2 linked regions of the Thiocystis violascens DSM 198 genome follow. The protein of the gene in region 1 interacts with the protein of each later gene in a pairwise test. Links are inferred from orthologs where the notes say so. Each region holds a gene or a part of one and is shown on either strand. Other genes may lie near its edges.

Region 1 (9,328 bases):
CACACCCACTTCGAGGCCGAAGTCTACGTGCTCAGCAAGGACGAAGGCGGGCGTCACACCCCCTTCTTCAACGGCTACCGCCCGCAGTTCTACTTCCGCACCACCGACGTCACCGGTGCCTGCGAACTGCCCGAGGGGATCGAAATGGTCATGCCCGGCGACAACGTCAAGATGACCATCAAGCTGATCGCCCCGATCGCCATGGAAGAAGGCTTGCGCTTCGCCGTGCGCGAAGGCGGACGCACGGTCGGTGCTGGCGTCGTCGCGAAGATTATCGAGTAAGGACATGAGCAGCCAAAGAATTCGTATTCGCCTGAAGGCGTTCGATCATCGCTTGATCGATCAGTCCGCCCGTGAAATCGTCGACACCGCCAAGCGCACGGGCGCTCAGGTGCGGGGTCCGGTGCCGCTGCCGTCCAAGAAGGAGCGCTTCACGATCCTGATTTCGCCGCATGTCAATAAAGACGCGCGCGACCAGTACGAACTGCGGACGCATAAACGCCTGATGGATATTGTCGACCCCACGGATAAGACGGTCGATGCGCTAATGAAACTGGATCTGGCCGCGGGCGTCGACGTCCAGATCAAGCTGAGCTGAGGACGAGACGATGACGATCGGAGTTATCGGGCGCAAGGCTGGCATGACCCGCCTGTTCCAAGAAGACGGGGAAAGTATCCCTGTCACCGTGATCGAAGTGACGCCGAACCGCGTCAGCCAGGTCAAGTCCGCCGAGACCGATGGCTACCGCGCCGTTCAGGTCGCCTTCGGCACGCGCCGCGCCTCGCGCGTCACCAAACCAATGGCCGGGCATTATGCCAAGGCTGGCGTGGAAGCAGGCGAAGTGCTGCGCGAGTTCCGGCTGGAGAGCGACGAAGGCGCTGATCTGGAAGTTGGGCATGAAATCACGGTGTCCATCTTCGAGACCGGTCAAAAAGTCGATGTACGGGGCGTGACCAAGGGGCGCGGATTTACGGGTGCCATTCGTCGTCACCATTTTTCCATGCAGGACGCGACGCACGGTAACTCGCGCTCGCACCGTTCGGCGGGTTCCATCGGACAAAACCAGACCCCTGGTCGCGTCTGGAAAGGCAAGAAGATGGCCGGTCACCTGGGTGCCGACAATCGCTGCCAGCAGAACCTTGAGGTGGTGCGGGTCGATGCCGAGCGGAACCTGTTGCTGGTCCGTGGCGGCGTGCCTGGCCCGACCGGTGGGCGACTGATCGTGCTGCCGTCCGTGAAGCAGAAAAACAAGGGTTAAGCAGTCATGGAACTTGCCATTCGAAACCACACTGGCGCCGCTAGTGTGCAGGTTTCAGACGCCGTTTTCGGTGTCGAATACAAGCCTGGCCTCGTGCATCAGGTGGTGACCGCTTATATGGCGGCCGCCCGTTCGGGCACGAAGGCACAGAAAACGCGCGCCGAAGTCTCCGGTGGCGGTGCTAAGCCGTGGCGCCAGAAAGGCACTGGCCGGGCGCGTGCCGGTAGTTCGCGCAGCCCCATCTGGCGTTCCGGTGGCGTGACCTTCGCGGCCAAGCCGCGCGATTACACCCAGAAAGTCAATCGCAAGATGTATCGCGGTGCCGTGCGTTCGATTCTGTCGGAGCTGGTCCGGACCGAGCGTTTGATCATTGTGCCAGAGCTTTCCCTGCCGGCACCCAAGACGAAGGAACTGGTCGCGCTCCTGAAGACCTACGAGTTGCGGGACGTGCTGATTCTGACCGACGGTCTGGATGAAGCCTTGTACCTGGCGGCCCGTAATCTGTACGGTGTCAATGTCATGTCGGCTCAGGAAGTCGATCCGGTGAGCCTGGTTGCCTTCGATACCCTCCTGGCGACCGAAGCCGCGGTGAAGAAGCTTGAGGAGCGTCTGGCATGAACAACGAACGTCTCATGAAGGTGCTGCTGGCGCCGATCATCTCCGAAAAATCGACCCGGATCGCCGAGCAGTCGAGCCAATTTACGTTTCGTGTCATGACGGATGCGACGAAGCGGGAAATCGCCAGCGCGGTCGAGCTTCTGTTCGAGGTCAAGGTCGATCACGTTCATGTACTGAACGTCAAGGGAAAAGCGAAACGGGTCAAGCAACGTCTCGGCAAACGTCAGGATTGGCGGAAGGCCTATGTGCGCCTGAAACCCGGCCATGATATCGACTTCGGCGGCGGCGCGTGAGCGCGGCGGCGGACAGAAACGGATAGACCAAGATGCCAATCGTAAAGACAAAGCCCACGTCCGCCGGACGTCGTTTCGTCGTTAAGGTCACGACGCCGGAGCTGCATAAAGGCGCTCCGTACAAGCCATTGATCGAAAAAAAATCGAAACATGGCGGACGTAATAATCTCGGACGCATCACCGTGCGCCACCAAGGCGGCGGACACAAGCAGCGCTATCGTATCGTTGACTTCAAGCGCAACAAGGAAGGTGTTCCAGCGACGGTCGAACGGCTTGAGTATGACCCGAACCGCTCCGCGCACCTGGCCCTGCTGAAGTATGCCGATGGCGAACGCGCCTATATCATCGCGCCGAAAGGTCTCGGTGCCGGCGACAGCGTGCAGGCCGGCGAAGCCGCTCCGATCGCCGTGGGCAACTGCATGCCGCTGCGCAACATTCCGGTCGGTACCCAGGTGCATTGCATCGAGATGCGACCCGGCAAGGGCGCGCAGATGGCGCGCGCGGCCGGATCTTCCGCGCAGCTGGTTGCGCGCGATGCCTCGGCGGCAACTCTGCGGCTGCGCTCGGGCGAGATGCGCAAGGTGCATGCCGACTGCCGCGCTGTCATCGGCGAGGTTGGCAATACCGAGCACAGCCTGCAAAAGCTTGGCAAAGCCGGCGCGACCCGCTGGCGTGGCGTGCGTCCGACCGTCCGCGGCGTTGTCATGAACCCGGTGGATCACCCGCATGGTGGTGGCGAGGGGCGCACCTCCGGCGGTCGTCACCCGGTCACGCCCTGGGGTGTGCCGACCAAGGGTCACAAGACCCGCCACAACAAGCGCACCGACGGCATGATTGTCCGTCGTCGCGGTCGCAAATAATTAAGGCGAGGTTGAGCAAGTGCCACGTTCGATTCGAAAGGGACCCTTTGTGGACCACCATCTGATCAAAAAGGTGGAAGAAGCGGTCGCCCAAAACAGTAAGCGTCCGATCAAAACCTGGTCGCGCCGCTCCATGGTGCTGCCCGAAATGGTGGGCCTGACCATTGCGGTCCACAACGGACGTCAGCACGTGCCCGTGCTCGTCAACGAAAACATGATTGGCCATAAACTCGGTGAGTTTTCCATGACCCGCACCTATCGCGGTCATGCGGCCGATCGCAAGGCGAAGAAGCGCTAGTCGGAGATCCGCGGATGCAAGCCGAAGCAACACTGAAATATGCCCGGATCTCGGCCCAGAAGGCTCGACTGGTCGCGGATCTGATTCGTGGTCGTCATGTCGAGGAGGCCCTGAACACCCTGACGTTCAGCACCCAGAAAGGTGCTGGTTTGATCAAGGGGGTTCTGGAGTCCGCCATCGCGAATGCCGAGCATAACGAGGGCGCGGATATCGACGAGCTCAAGGTTGCGGCCATTCAGATCAACGAAGGCCCAACCATGAAGCGGATCCGCGCGCGCGCCAAGGGGCGCGCCAACCGAATCAAGAAACGCACCAGCCACATCAGTCTGATCGTGGCTGAAGGCTAGGGAATCCAGGGGACCAGCATGGGACAAAAAGTTCATCCGAACGGTATCCGGCTTGGCATCGTCAAGGACTGGACATCCAAGTGGTACGCGAGTACGAAAGATTACGCGAATTTCCTGAACACGGACCTTGCGGTGCGCGCCTTTCTGCGGAAAGAGCTCTCCAAGGCGTCCGTCAGTCGCATTCAGATCGATCGGCCCGCGAAAAATGCGCATATCACCATCCATACGGCGCGCCCGGGCGTGGTGATCGGCAAGAAAGGCGAGGATATCGACAAGTTGCGCGGAAAGGTCTCCGCGATGATGGGCATCCCGGTGCACATCAGCATCGAAGAGATCCGTAAGCCGGAACTCGACGCGCAACTGGTTGCCGAAGGCATCGCGCAGCAGCTTGAGCGTCGCATCATGTTCCGTCGCGCGATGAAGCGGTCGATCCAGAACACGATGCGACTCGGTGCCGAGGGCGTCCGGATCAATGTCGCGGGCCGTCTGAATGGCGCTGAAATCGCACGTAGCGAGTGGGCCCGCGAAGGTCGCGTACCGCTTCATACCCTGCGTGCCGATATCGACTACGGGTTTGCCGAGGCCAAGACGACCTATGGCATCCTGGGCGTCAAGGTGTGGATCTTCAAGGGCGAGGTATTCGGCGACCAGCTTCCCGAAGAACCGGCGCCGAAAGCGGCCGGAAAGAAGGGTTAAGTCATGCTGCAACCGAAACGTACCAAGTTCCGCAAGCAACATAAAGGGCGCAACCGTGGTCTTGCCCAGAGCGGGAACCGCGTCAGCTTCGGTGAGTTCGGCCTGAAGGCGACCGAACGCGGGCGTTTGACGGCGCGTCAGATCGAAGCCGCGCGCCGTGCGATTCAACGCAGCGTCAAGCGCGGCGGCAAACTCTGGATCCGTGTTTTCCCGGATAAGCCGATTTCCAAAAAGCCTCTCGAAGTGCGCATGGGTAAGGGCAAAGGCAACGTCGAATATTGGGTCGCCCTGGTTCAGCCTGGCTTTGTGCTCTATGAAATCGAAGGTGTCACGGAGGAGTTGGCCCGTGAGGCATTCGCGCTTGCGTCGGCGAAACTGCCCGTGCAGACCACTTTTGAAAAACGGACGATTCTGTGATGAAGGCGAACGAACTTAGAAAAAGCAGCCTCGAAGAGTTGCAAAAGCAGTTGATGGAACTGCTTCGCGAGCAATTCAATCTGCGCATGCAGCGGGGCACCGGCCAGTTGTCCAAGCCTTCGCAGATGAAGGCGGGACGCCGGGATATCGCCCGGATCAAGACGGTCATGACTGAAATGACGGCGGGCGGTAAATCATGAGCGACGACACCGAAAAAAAGACCAATCGCACCCTGGAAGGCCGTGTCACCAGCAGTGCCATGGACAAGACGGTGACGGTTCTCATCGAGCGTCGCGTCAAGCACCCGCTATACGGCAAATTCATGCGCCGCTCGACCAAGATCCATGCGCACGATGAAACCAATAGCTGTGGCGAAGGCGATCTCGTGCGTGTTGAGCAATGTCGCCCGCTCTCCAAAACCAAATCATGGCGCTTGCTCGACATTATCGAGAAGGCACGCTGAGGTTACGCGCAACGATACGCCACTCTGGCGTTCGTTCGTCGCCGCGTTCGACGCGGTCATTCGCAGAGCAGCCGGATCCACTCCGGGATCAGCAATCAGTTTAGGTAAACAACAATGATTCAGATGCAGTCCAATCTAGGCGTCGCCGACAATAGCGGCGCAAAGAGGGTGCAATGCATCAAAGTGCTCGGCGGATCGCATCGGCGCTACGCGGGCATCGGCGATGTCATTAAGGTTTCCGTCAAGGATGCCATTCCGCGCGGCAAGGTCAAGAAAGGCGATGTCTATAACGCCGTCGTGGTCCGGACCCGTAAGGGCGTGCGTCGTCCGGATGGATCGCTGATCCGTTTCGACGGCAACGCCGCCGTGCTGCTGAACAATCAGCTTCAACCGATCGGGACGCGTATTTTCGGGCCCGTGACGCGCGAACTTCGGGGTGACCGCTTCATGAAGATCATCTCGCTAGCACCCGAAGTGCTGTAAGGAGACGACGGCATGCAAAAAATCAAAAAAGGTGATGACGTCATCGTGATCACCGGCAAAGACAAAGGCAAGCGTGGCACGGTGTTGCGTGTCGTCGACGAGGACCGAGTCATCGTCGAAAATATCAATATTGCCCGCAAGCACCAGAAGCCGAATCCACAGGCGGGCGAACCTGGCGGTATTATCGACAAGGCCATGCCGATTCAGGTGTCCAACGTCGCGTTGTACAACCCTCAAAAGGGCGGCGCGGATCGGGTCGGCTTCAAGATCCTGGAAGACGGTCGCAAGGTTCGCGTTTTCAAGTCGAACGGCGAAGTCGTAGACGTCTGACCGAGGGAAGCAAAATGAGCAGATTACAGACAGAATATCGCGAGCAGATCGTCGGCCAATTGAAGGAACGTCTCGGCTTCAAAAGCGTGATGCAGGTGCCGCGGATCGAGAAAATTACGCTCAACATGGGTGTTGGCGAGGCGGTTGCGGATAAGAAAGTAATGGATCATGCCGTTGCCGATCTGCGTGCCATCGCCGGGCAGCAGCCCATCGTCACCTTCGCGCGCAAGTCGGTTGCCGGCTTCAAGATTCGCGAGGGTTGGCCGATCGGTTGCAAGGTGACGCTGCGTCGCGAACGGATGTACGAATTTCTCGATCGCCTGGTCAGTGTCGCGATTCCGCGTATCCGCGACTTTCGGGGTCTGAGTCCGAAGGCGTTCGACGGACGCGGGAACTATTCGATGGGCGTGCGCGAACAGATCATGTTCCCCGAAATCGATTACGACAAGATCGACGCAATTCGCGGACTCGACATCACGATTACGACCTCGGCGCGGACGGACGAGGAAGGACGCGCGCTGCTTGAGGCGTTCAAGTTCCCATTCCGTACCTGAGATAGCACTATGGCGAAGAAGAGCATGATTGCGCGCGACGTCAAGCGCACCCAGATCGCGGCCAAGTTTGGCGCGAAGCGCGCGGCACTGAAAGCAGTGATCAATGATCGTGGCGCGAGCGCGGAACAGATCGACGAGGCAATGCGGAAGTTCCATCAGCTTCCGCGCGATGCCAGTCCGTCGCGCCAACAACGGCGCTGTCGGGTCAGCGGTCGTCCGCATGCCGTCTATCGGAAATTCGGGCTTGCGCGCATGAAGTTGCGCGAAGCCGTGATGCGCGGGGATGTCCCCGGCGTCGTCAAGGCGAGTTGGTAAGCTTGCCTCCTTCGGCGCTGTCCGTGAACTGGATCGCGCCGATCAAAAACACCTGAAGGGTATCGCGCCGTCAAGGCGGTTTGACCCAAGGAGCATCCCATGAGTATGTCGGATCCGATTGCGGATATGCTGACACGCATCCGCAACGGCCAGCAGCGTGGCAAAATCACCATTGTGATGCCGTCCTCCAAGCAGAAGGTTGCGATCGCGAACCTGCTGAAGGAAGAAGGCTATATCGCCGAGGCATCGGTCGAACCCAATGGCGGCAAGCCCGAACTGGTCATCAAGCTCAAGTATTTCCGCGGCAAGCCCGTGATCGAGGTCATCAAGCGCATCTCGCGGCCGGGACTACGCATTTATCGCAATAAAAACGAGTTGCCCAAGGTTTGGGCCGGACTCGGGATTGCGATCATCTCCACCTCGCAAGGTTTGATGACCGACCGCGCGGCCCGCCAGGCGGGTCACGGCGGCGAAGTCATCGCCTACGTCGCTTAAGAGGATACGGAGATGTCACGAGTCGCAAAGGCGCCGATTACGGTGCCCAAAGGTGTCACCGTCGAGATCGTCGGTCAGGATGTCAAGGTCAAGGGTGCCAAGGGCAGCCTTGAGTGGAGCGTCCATCCGACCGTTGTCGTCAGTCAGGACGCGAATGAACTCAAGGTGGCTCCAGCCGAGGGTCAGGCAAACGCCTGGGCCATGGCCGGAACCACCCGCGCGCTGATCAACAACATGGTGGTGGGCTGTAGCGCCGGTTTCACGCGCAAGCTCACGCTGGTGGGTGTCGGCTATCGCGCCGCGGCCAAGGGCGATGTGCTGAATCTGGCCCTTGGTTTTTCGCATCCGATCGATTATCCGGTGCCTGCAGGCATCACCATCGAGACCCCGAGTCAGACCGAAGTCGTTGTCATGGGTGCCGATAAACAACGCGTCGGTCAGGTCGCCTCGGAAATCCGGGGGTTCCGTCCGCCGGAGCCTTACAAGGGCAAGGGTGTTCGTTACGCGGACGAGAATGTCCTGCGTAAGGAAGCCAAGAAGAAATAAGGGGTCTCACGTCATGGATAAAAAACAGGCTCGTCTGCGCCGTGCGACGCGGGCACGCGCCAAGATTCGGGAAATGGGCGAATTTCGGTTGTGCGTCTATCGCACGCCCCGGCATACCTACGCCCAAATCATTGCCCCGACGGGCGACAAGGTGGTCGCCAGCGCATCCACGCTGGATAAAGACATCCGCCAGTCGATCGAGGGCAACAAGGCAAACATTGTGGCGGCAACCGTCATCGGTAAGGCGATTGCTGAACGTGCCTTGTCCGCCGGCGTGGAAAGGGTCGCGTTCGACCGTTCCGGCTTCCGTTATCACGGCCGTCTCAAGGCGCTTGCCGACGCGGCGCGTGAGCACGGACTGAAATTCTGAGGACTCGAACATGGCGAACTTCAATCCCAAGCCGGAAGGCGATGACCTTCTGGAAAAACTGGTGGCGGTCAACCGCGTCGCCAAGGTCGTCAAGGGCGGACGGCAATTCGGTTTCGCGGCCTTAACGGTCGTGGGCGATGGCAAGGGCCGGGTCGGCTTCGGTCGCGGCAAGGCGCGCGAAGTGCCGATCGCGATCCAGAAGGCGATGGAAAGTGCCCGCAAGAACATGATCGAAGTCAAGCTGAATGGCACCACCCTTCAGTATCCGCTGCAGGGCGAGCATGGCGCCGCGAAGGTCTTCATGCAGCCGGCTTCCGACGGTACCGGGATCATTGCCGGCGGCGCGATGCGCGCGGTGTTCGAGGTGCTCGGCGTGCAGAATGTCCTCGCCAAGTGCATCGGTACCAACAATCCGATCAACGTCGTGCGTGCGACGGTTCAGGGGCTGCGTACCATGAATGACGCGGAAACCATCGCTGCCAAGCGCGGTAAGACCGTCGAACAGATCCTGGGGTAAGCGATGTCTGACAAAAAAATGATGAAGGTGAAACTGGTGCGCAGCACCAGCGGACGCCTTGAAAAACATAAGGCCTGCGTGCGCGGTCTGGGCCTGCGGCGGATGCATCAGGTCGTCGAGGTCGAGGACACGCCCTGCACCCGCGGGATGGTCAACGCCGTGTATTACATGGTCAAGGTCGTGGAGGAGTCTCACCATGCGGCTCAATGATCTCAAGCCCGACGAGGGCAGCCGGCCTTCCGCCAAGCGCGTCGGACGCGGTATCGGCAGCGGGCTGGGCAAGACCTGCGGACGTGGCCACAAAGGGCAGAAATCCCGTAAGGGCGGCTATCATAAGGTTGGCTTCGAGGGCGGTCAGATGCCGCTTCAGCGGCGTTTGCCGAAGGTCGGTTTTCGCTCGCGCGCATCGCTGGTCAGCGCGGAAGTGCGCCTGACCGAACTTCATCGTATCGAAGGCGATGTGGTCG
Region 2 (9,260 bases), 1.1 Mb from region 1 along the record:
GCAGACGGTCGATCGCCAGCTCACGACTGGCCGGATCGAGGATTCCACTCTGTTCCAGAAACAGAAGCAGTCCGCGCGCCTCCACATCCAGCTTGGCGCATTCGACCTCGCAGTAGAGACGCAACGAGCCCACGGCATGGTCGTGGGACTGAGGCGCGTCGACACCGACGGCCAATTCGTCGAGCCAAAGCAACGCCTTGTCGATCTCTGTCTTGCTGAAACCCGCCTCTGACAGTTCGTCTTCCAGATCGCTTTGGTCGACCGGGGGCTGACTCTCGCCGTCCATATAATTCTCATAGAGATAGATCAACACATCGACCATGTTTTCGTACATCAACCAACCTCGTGGAGGGCATCGGCCGTCAGGCCGACAGAGACAATCGTCAAACAATGCCATGACCGCTCATGACTGGATCGCGACCGGCATGACAGGCGCTGCATGAACCGGCCGGCGTCATCGCTGACGCGGGTTAGGCGCGAGAACGGTGATAGCGTCCTCCAGGGGCCGATGATACATGACCGCTCAATTCGAGAACCAACAACATGGCGGCAACGCGCTGGGCAGGCAACCCGCTGCGCTCGATCAATTCATCCGGGGCAACCGGGTCGAACCCCATGGAATTCAGCAACCGCTGCGACTCCGCGTCAAGGGATACCGACAGATCTGGCGCCGCTTCCGCCTCCGTCAGATCCACGGCAGTGGCCGCGGTCGCCGCGAGGGCCGAGTCTGGTGCCGCCAGCGCACAATGCAGCAGTGGCGCCAGTTCCACCAGAATTTCCTGGGCGGATTCGACCAGCCTGGCACCATCGCGAATCAGCGCGTGACAGCCCCGCGCCAGCGGGTTGCGGATCGATCCCGGCACGGCGAACACCTCGCGCCCCTGTTCGAGCGCGGTACGGGCGGTAATCAGGGATCCGCTTTTCAGGGCCGCCTCCGTGACCAGCACCCCCAGACTCAATCCGCTGATGAGTCGGTTGCGACGTGGAAAATTTCGGGCCAGCGGCCCCTGCCCCGGCGGAAACTCGCTAACCAGAGCGCCCGCGCCCGTGTCGGCGATCCGGCGGGCCAGATCCCGATGGACCGCGGGATAGACGCGGTCGGGTCCGGTCCCAAGCACCGCGACGGTTCGCCCGCCTCCCGCCAGGGCGGCGGCATGTGCGGCACCGTCGACGCCAAGCGCCAGACCGCTGGTGACGATCAATCCGAAACCGACCAACTGCCGGGCGAACTCCCGGGTGGTCTCAAGTCCGCCCGGCGTGGGATTGCGGCTGCCGACGATGGCGATCTGGGGTTCGGCGAGCAGACCGGCATCGCCGCGCACATAGAGCAGCGGGGGCGCATCGTGGATCTCGGCGAGCAGCGGGGGATACCGGGGATCGGCAAGGGTGAGGATATGGGCATCGGGCTGAGCCGACCAGTCCAGCACGGCCGCGAGAGCGTCCGGATCCGGCTGCTTGAGGGCCGCCACGCTTGCCGGCTTCAGGCCCGCGGCGGCAAGCCGTTCGGGGGAGGCGCGCAGAACCGCGACGGGACTGCCGAAGTGCTCGATCAGTCTGGCGACGGTGCGCGGACCGATCCCTGGCGCATTGGCCAAGGCGAGCCAGGCGTCGAGCGGCGCGTCCAGCGGATTCGAGCGCGGACTCAAGACGCGATCAAGAGGGCGGTGGCGCGACCTGGTCGCCAACCGTGAAGGCGCGCTGGGCATTCAGCACCAGGGCGAAGCTCACCCGCTCGAAGGTCCGGAAGACCATCAGGACGCCCGCGCGTTCAAAGGGTGCGACGAACTGCGCGTTCTTCCTGCGGAAATCCGCGTGGAGCGGCAAGGGTGCGTTCGGGGAGGGCTCGTCGCGACGCCAGCCCTTGTTCTCGAAATCGCGACCGTACCAGAACTCGGTCGACAAGGGGCTCTCGCTGCGCCAGTTGGAGACGATACTGCCGCCGCGCACCTGATCGCGTTGCTTGGTACCGCCGACGAATGCCTCGAAGACATGGCCCGGTTCGATGCGGTCACGGGTTCCGCGATTGAGGACGACGACATCGAATTGACCGATCTGCGAGACGCCGTTGAGCACCGACAGGATGCGGCCCCTGGTTCCCGCCGGCGCGGGTCGCGGGTAAAAATTCTCGAGCGGTTTCTCGACACTGGCGGGGATCACGCGATCGCCGATGGACACCTCGCGTTCCGAGCGCACGACCTGAAGTTTGGCCGGATCGCCGACACGCTCCAGCGCGGCGTTGGCGACAAAGAGCGCCTCGTAGCCCAGGATTTCGTTGGTGTCGGGATCGCGCAGCGCGTCTCCGGGCCGGAGAATCTGGAAATTCGTCTGCTGGTTGGAACGGATTCGGCGCACGTAGATGGAGTCGTGCAAACCCGCCACCAGATGTTCGTCCGGGAAACCCACGACATAGGAGGCGCGCTCGATCTGATCCGAGTCCGCCACATAGGGCTGGGTCAGGAAGGGTGCGATCGAGGCGATCCTGATCGTCGGCACCGCCTCCTTGAGCGAAGACGCGCGAACCTGCGGGCTCAGTCGCACCACCCGCATGCCGTCGCGGGATCCGGACGCCGAACTGCCGCCACGCGCCACCCCGATCCGCGGTTGCCCGTCGACCATCGTCAACTGGAGCACATCGCCGGGGTAGATGAGATCAGGATCGTCTAGGCCCTCGTTGGCCTGCCAGACCTCCGACCAGCGCCAGGGGTCGCGCAGAAACCGCCCGGCGATGTCCCAGAGCGTATCGCCCGAACGCACGACATAGGTCTGCGGCGCATCGGGCGCCAGTTCGACGGCAAGCGCCACGGTGGACAGCAGAAGCAGGATGCCGGCAAGTAGGGCAGTGATGGCGAAACGGCTGATCATGGCGCAACGAAACCTCCGGGGTGGTCGAAACGGGATTCACCCGCCCCCATCAAGGTGGTGTGGTATTCTTACCGATAGTAGCGCACGCGACTCTGTCTATTCCACTCGTTTACTGCAAACTCGCAAAGATGGCTAAGCTCGATATCCTTACCTTTCCCGACCCCCGGCTGCGCCATAAGGCACGGCCCGTGGAGCACGTCGACGCCGCGATCCAGCGCTTGGTCGATGACATGCTGGAAACCATGTACGCCGCGCCAGGTATCGGCTTGGCGGCTACCCAGGTCGATGTCCCGCTCCAGGTGCTGGTGATCGACACCTCCGAACGCCATGACACGCCACTGTGCCTGATCAATCCCCGGATCCTGTCGCTGGAAGGCACGGAGCAGATGGACGAGGGCTGTCTCTCCGTGCCGGGCTTTTACGAAACGGTCACCCGCGCCGAGCGGGTCAGCGTCCAGGCGCTCGACCGCGCGGGCGAGCCCTTTACCCTGGACGCCGACGGACTGCTCGCGGTCTGCATCCAGCACGAGATCGACCACCTGGCGGGGAAACTCTTCGTCGACCATATCTCGATGCTCAAGCGTCAGCGCATTCGACGCAAGCTGGAGAAGGATCAACGACAGTCCGCGGCACCAGCCGGCGAACCGCGACGGGGCATCCTCTGATGCGGGCCGGTCATCGCAGAGATTCGACGCGAAGCGCGCCTTTGCGCATCCGCCGCCGGCGCGCTCCGAGTCGGGATGTTGGCCGGGGCTCCGGCGGTCAGTCGATGCAATGGCCTACCCCGCGATGAACAACACCCGAGTGATCTTCGCGGGAACGCCCGAGTTCGCGGTCCCGAGTCTCGCCGCCCTGCTGGACGCCGGACTGGACGTCGTCGCGGTCTACACGCAGCCGGACCGCCCGGCCGGACGCGGACAAAAGCTCCAGGCGAGCCCGGTCAAGGCGCTGGCCCAGGCCCGTGCCATCCCGGTTTTTCAGCCCGAAAGCCTGAAACGGGACGCCGACGCGGTGACCCAACTGCGCGCACTCGATGCCGACCTGATGGTGGTGGTGGCCTATGGGCTGCTTCTCCCGGTCGCGGTTCTGGAAGCGCCCCGTCTCGGCTGTCTCAACGTGCATGCCTCGCTGCTCCCGCGCTGGCGCGGCGCGGCGCCGATCCAGCGCGCGGTACTCGCCGGGGACGCGCTTGCCGGGGTCTGCATCATGGGGATGGAAGCCGGTCTCGACACCGGTCCAGTCTATCATCGCGTCGAGACGCCGATCGGCCCGCGCGAAACCGGCGGCAGTCTCCATGACCGGCTCGCGACCCTGGGCGCCAGCGCACTGCTCGCGGCGCTCCCGGGGGTTCTCGACGGTTCGTCCGTCCCCGAGCCCCAGGACGACGCGCTCGCGACCTACGCGCGTAAGCTCACCAAGGAGGAGGCGCGCATCGACTGGACCCAACCCGCCGACGCCATCGAGCGTCAGGTGCGCGCCTTCGACCCCTGGCCGGTCGCGCAGACCAGCCTGGACGGCGCGGTCCTGCGCGTCTGGGATGCCGAGGCCGACGAGGGGGCGACGCCCCCGGCCGCTCCCGGAGAGGTCGTCGCCACCGACAAAACCGGCATCATCGTGGCGACCAGCCGGGGCACGCTGCGCATCACCCGTCTTCAGCCCGCCGGGAAAAAACCCATGAGCGCAACGGATTTCCTCAATGCACGACACCTGGACGGGCTGCGGCTTGGTTGATCCTGGACAGCACGCAAGTCCAGGCACTCCCGCTGGCGCCGAAGCGCGCGCGGCCGCCGCGCTCAACCTGCATCGGGTCCGCGATCAGGGTCAATCGCTGACGCGGGTTCTCCAACAGCCCCAGGCCGCGCGCGCGCCCGCCGATCAACCTTTGATCCAGGAGATGACCTACGGGGCGCTGCGACTGCTGCCCCGACTGGAGGCGCTGGCCGGACGTCTGCTCAATCGCCCCGTCAAGAAATCCGACCGGGATCTGGAGGCGCTGATCCTGATCGGGCTGTATCAGCTCATCGCGATGAAAATTCCGGCGCACGCCGCCGTGTCGGCCACCGTCGACGCCAGCCGCCTCCTCGGCAAGCCGGACAAGGCACCGTTGGTCAATGCGCTGCTGCGGCGGTTCCTGCGCGAACGCGAGACCCTGCTGGCCGAGATCGAGCATGAGCCCGGCGCCCGCTGGCTCTTTCCCGACTGGCTGCTGACCCGCCTGCGCCGCGACTGGCCCGAGGATTGGGAGCGCATCGTCGACGCCAGCAACGCGCGTCCACCGATGGCCCTGCGGGTCAATCGCCTACGTGCCAGCCTGAGCGATTACGCCGACCAACTCGCCGCCGCCGGCATCGCCGCGCGCCCCGTCCCAGGGTGCGAGATGGGTTTGATCCTCGACCGCCCCCACGCCACCCGCGATCTCCCCGGTTTCGAGCGCGGGCTCGTGTCGGTGCAGGACAGCGGCGCCCAACTCGCGGCCCACTGGCTCGACGCTACCCCTGGACAGCGCGTCCTCGACGCCTGCGCCGCGCCCGGCGGCAAGACCGCCGCCATCCTGGAGCGGGCCGACAATGCCTTGGATCTGATCGCCATCGACAGCGACGCCTCGCGGCTCGACACCGTGCGCGCGACCCTCGACCGGCTCGGCCTAACGGCCAGCGTCATCCAGGCCGATGCCGCCGCTCCCCAGGGCACCTGGACCGAGCGCCCCTTCGACCGCATTCTGCTCGATGTCCCCTGCTCCGCCACCGGCGTGATCCGCCGCCATCCGGACATCAAATGGCTGCGGCGCGACCGCGATATTCCCGAACTCGCTGCGACGCAGGCGGCGATGCTCGACGCCATCTGGCCCCTGCTCGCGCCCGGCGGACGCCTGCTCTACGCGACCTGTTCGCTGCTGGCCGAGGAAAACCACGAGCAGATCGCCGCTTTTCTGTCCCGTCAGCCGGAGGCGCGCGAACGGGATCTGCCGACCGCTTCAGGCCAGACCTGCCCTCGCGGGCGTCAATGGCTGCCGACGCCGGACGGGAGCGACGGTTTTTACTATGCGATCATCGAGCGAGTGTCCGCATGAGCGGGGGACACGCAACTCGGTCGCGGCGCGCGCTGGCACTGAGTCTGGTGTTCTCGCTCCTGACCTGGGCAATCCTGTCATCCGCCCTTGCGGGAGATGACTTCGAGTTCCGGCAATCCCAAATTCGACTTGAGGACGGAATCTACTATCTGGATGCCACCATGGACTCGGCGTTCAGCGAGGAGGCCCTGGAGGCGCTGAACAATGGGGTTCCCCTGACGATCATCATCCATCTGCAAATCCGGCGCGTCAACGCCTGGCTGTGGGAAGACAGTCTGCTGGATCGGCAGATGCGCTACGCCATCCGCTATAAGCCATTGTCCGAACGCTACGAGGTGTATCGCCTGCCGGGCACCAGCGGACGCGGATTCGAGACCCGTGAGGCCGCGATCCGCGCGCTAGGCGAACTCCAGAATGTGCAACTGATCGCGCAGGACAAACTGGACGAGGAAGAGGAGTACGAGATCCAGATCAAGGTCTTTCTGGACATTGAGGAATTACCCCTGCCGCTGCGCCCCATGGCCTATCTCAAACCGTCCTGGAAGCTCTCCAGCGGGTGGAGCAAGTGGCCGCTAAGCCCCTGATGCGACTGCGCGAACTCGGAATACTGCCAGTCGCCGGACTGATCGTCGGATTGTTCGTGGTACTGGTGCTGATGCGCGACGCGGTGCAGAACTCCGAGGCGCTCAGCCGCGCCTTCGTGCCGCTGCTGTTCGCGGTCCTGGCCGGGCTTCTGGTGCTGGCCGTGCTGGTGGCGGTCAACGTGGTCAAACTGGTCCGGCGCCATCGCCGCCAGGCGGCCGGATCGCGACTGACCGCGCGCATCGTCACCCTGTTCGCGCTCATCTCGCTGCTGCCGGTTGGCGTGGTCTACTATTTCTCGCTCGGCTTTCTCCTGCGCGGGATCGATAGCTGGTTCGATGTCGAGATCGGACGCGCCATGCAGGATGCGCTGCTGCTGAATCAGGCCTCGCTCGATCTCAATCAGCGGGTGCTCGGCAAATACACCGAGCAACTGCTCGCCGGTATCGAGGACCGTTCGGCGACCGCGATCGCGCTCAGCCTCAATCATCGGCGCCGTCAGGCTGGCGCCATCGAATTGACCGTCTATGGGCCAGGCGGCCAGGTTTTAGGCACGGCCAACGAGGATCCCACGCAACTGGTTCCCGACCACGCCGAGCGCGAGATTCAGCAGAGCGTGCGCGCCGGCAACAATTATGTCGGACTGGAAAGCGGCCCCGGCGACGAACTGGTGGTGCGCGCGCTGGTCAACGACCCCGGCGGCCGCGAGATGCAGATGCAGGCGATCTTCCCGACCTCCGCGCGCATCAGCGAACTCTCCGCGCGTCTCGAAGAGGCTTACAATCGCTACACCGAGCTGGCCTATCTGCGCCAGTCACTCAAATTCAGCTTTTCGCTGACCCTGTCGCTGGTGCTCCTGTTCGGCCTCATGGCCGCCTTGATCGCGGCCTTTCATACCGCGCGCCGGCTGGTCGCGCCGGTGGCGGATATCGCTCGCGGCACCCGCGCCATCGCGGAAGGCAACTACGAGCAGCAGATACCGCTGCCGGGACATGACGACGAAATCACCTTTCTGGTCGCTTCGTTCAATGCCATGTCACGCCGGATCGCCCGGGCGCGCGACGAGGCCGCGCGTAGCAAACTGGCGGTCGAGACCCAACGCAACTATCTCGAAACCGTGCTCGGGCGTCTCTCCTCGGGTGTCGTGGCCTTCGATGAAAGCCAATGTCTACGCACCGCGAATCCCGCCGCGCGCAAGATTCTGACGTTGAACTTCGCCGAGGACGCGGGTCCGACGCTCGAACGGATCGAGCGCGAGCAGCCCTGTCTCACCCCCTGGACCGAAACCGTCCGCCGTCACCTCGCCGCTGGCGATGCCTGGCGTGCCGAGGTGATCCTGCAACGCGGCGAAGGCAACCAGACGCTGCTGTGTCGCGGCAGTCCCCTGCCTCTTCCGGATTCCGAGCAGCGCGGTCATGTGGTGGTCTTCGACGACATCACCTCGCTCATCACCGCCCAGCGCAATGCCGCCTGGGGCGAGGTGGCGCGACGCCTGGCTCACGAGATCAAGAATCCGCTCACACCTATTCAACTCTCCGCCGAACGGCTCCGTCACAAGCTGCTGTCCAAGGCCGACGAGGCCGATGCCAGAATCATCGACCGCGCCACCGGCACCATCATCGCGCAGGTCGAGGCCATGAAGGCCATGGTCAACGATTTTTCGGACTATGCGCGCGGCCCCCGGATCCAGCGCGAGCCACTGCTTCTCGATCGGTTGATTCAGGAGGTTCTGGATCTTTATCGCAGTGCCGGGACGCCCGCGCTGCACATCGGTCTGAACGCGGCGGGGGTTCAAGTTCGCGGCGATCCGCTGCGGCTGCGTCAATTGATCCACAACCTCATCAAAAACGCGCAGGAGGCATTGGAAGGCCGCGCCAACGCACGCATCGGCGTGACCACGGACGTGATCGACGAACTGGCGCCAGACGTCTCTCAAGTGGAGGCCGGCTCTGCGGTACAGCTCACCGTAACCGATAACGGTCCCGGTTTCGAGGCGCACCTGCTGGAGCGGCTCTTCGAGCCCTATGTCACCACCAAAGCGAAGGGGACAGGACTTGGGCTGGCCATCGTCAAGAAGATTATTGAGGAGCACGGCGGTATGATCGCGGCTGAAAACACCGGCGAGGGCGCCTTGATCAGGATCCGACTGCCGGTCTGGCAAGCCGCCCTGCGCACGAACCAACGTCTGGAGCAAGACACACACCCATGAGCGCAACACACATCCTGGTGGTGGACGACGAGCCCGACATTCGCGGCCTGGTCCAGGAAATCCTGGAGGACGAGGGCTATACCGTCGCCATTGCCGAAAACGGCGAGACCGCGCGTCATGCCCTGCGCGACCGGCGCCCGGACCTGATTCTGCTGGACATCTGGATGCCCGACATCGACGGCATCACGCTGTTGAAGGAATGGGCGGAAGAAGAGGGACTACCCTGTCCGGTCATCATGATGTCCGGTCACGGCACGGTCGAGACCGCGGTGGAGGCCACCCGGCTTGGCGCCTACGACTTTCTCGAAAAACCGCTGTCCATGGCCAAGCTGCTGCTCACGGTCGAGCGTGCGCTGGAGGCGGACAAGCTCCAACAGGAAAACATCGGTTTAAAGCGCCGCACGCCGCAGGTGCACGAGCCCATCGGGCGCAGCGCGGCCATACAGCGACTGCGCGAGCAGGTCAAGCGCATCGCCCAGCACGACACCTGGGTGTTGATCATGGGCGAGGCCGGCAGCGGGCGCGAGACCTTCGCCC

Evidence for each region.
Region 2: the proteins of rplD (region 1) and def interact in binary tests that used the Escherichia coli proteins (3 or more experiments, as listed by UniProt). The link is inferred for Thiocystis violascens DSM 198 from one-to-one orthologs.

The regions. Positions count from the first base shown.
Region 1 is NC_018012.1:4,571,422-4,580,749, forward strand. Bases 177-3,071 are described here. They hold rplD (50S ribosomal protein L4), read left to right. Parts: upstream 177-1,265; coding sequence 1,266-1,877; downstream 1,878-3,071. Other genes in these bases: tuf (elongation factor Tu), read left to right, coding at 177-282; rpsJ (30S ribosomal protein S10), read left to right, coding at 287-598; rplC (50S ribosomal protein L3), read left to right, coding at 609-1,259; rplW (50S ribosomal protein L23), read left to right, coding at 1,874-2,170; rplB (50S ribosomal protein L2), read left to right, coding at 2,203-3,030. In the rest of the region: more of tuf, read left to right, coding at 1-176; more of rpsS, read left to right, coding at 3,072-3,328; rplV (50S ribosomal protein L22), read left to right, coding at 3,343-3,675; rpsC (30S ribosomal protein S3), read left to right, coding at 3,694-4,371; rplP (50S ribosomal protein L16), read left to right, coding at 4,375-4,788; rpmC (50S ribosomal protein L29), read left to right, coding at 4,788-4,988; rpsQ (30S ribosomal protein S17), read left to right, coding at 4,985-5,251; rplN (50S ribosomal protein L14), read left to right, coding at 5,366-5,734; rplX (50S ribosomal protein L24), read left to right, coding at 5,747-6,064; rplE (50S ribosomal protein L5), read left to right, coding at 6,079-6,618; rpsN (30S ribosomal protein S14), read left to right, coding at 6,628-6,933; rpsH (30S ribosomal protein S8), read left to right, coding at 7,033-7,428; rplF (50S ribosomal protein L6), read left to right, coding at 7,441-7,974; rplR (50S ribosomal protein L18), read left to right, coding at 7,988-8,344; rpsE (30S ribosomal protein S5), read left to right, coding at 8,355-8,861; rpmD (50S ribosomal protein L30), read left to right, coding at 8,865-9,071; rplO (50S ribosomal protein L15), read left to right, coding at 9,058-9,328.
Region 2 is NC_018012.1:3,498,981-3,508,240, reverse strand. Bases 1,932-4,758 are described here. They hold def (peptide deformylase), read left to right. Parts: upstream 1,932-2,990; coding sequence 2,991-3,527; downstream 3,528-4,758. Other genes in these bases: rsmB (16S rRNA (cytosine(967)-C(5))-methyltransferase RsmB), read left to right, coding at 4,559-4,758; fmt (methionyl-tRNA formyltransferase), read left to right, coding at 3,637-4,593; THIVI_RS15515 (LysM peptidoglycan-binding domain-containing protein), read right to left, coding at 1,932-2,862. Also shown: THIVI_RS15525 (Smg family protein), read right to left, coding at 1-334; DNA-processing protein DprA, read right to left, coding at 471-1,646; more of THIVI_RS15515, read right to left, coding at 1,654-1,931; more of rsmB, read left to right, coding at 4,759-5,932; THIVI_RS15495 (DUF4390 domain-containing protein), read left to right, coding at 5,929-6,516; THIVI_RS15490 (sensor histidine kinase), read left to right, coding at 6,516-8,723; THIVI_RS15485 (sigma-54-dependent transcriptional regulator), read left to right, coding at 8,720-9,260. UniProt on the Escherichia coli protein: Removes the formyl group from the N-terminal Met of newly synthesized proteins. Requires at least a dipeptide for an efficient rate of reaction. N-terminal L-methionine is a prerequisite for activity but the enzyme has broad specificity at other positions.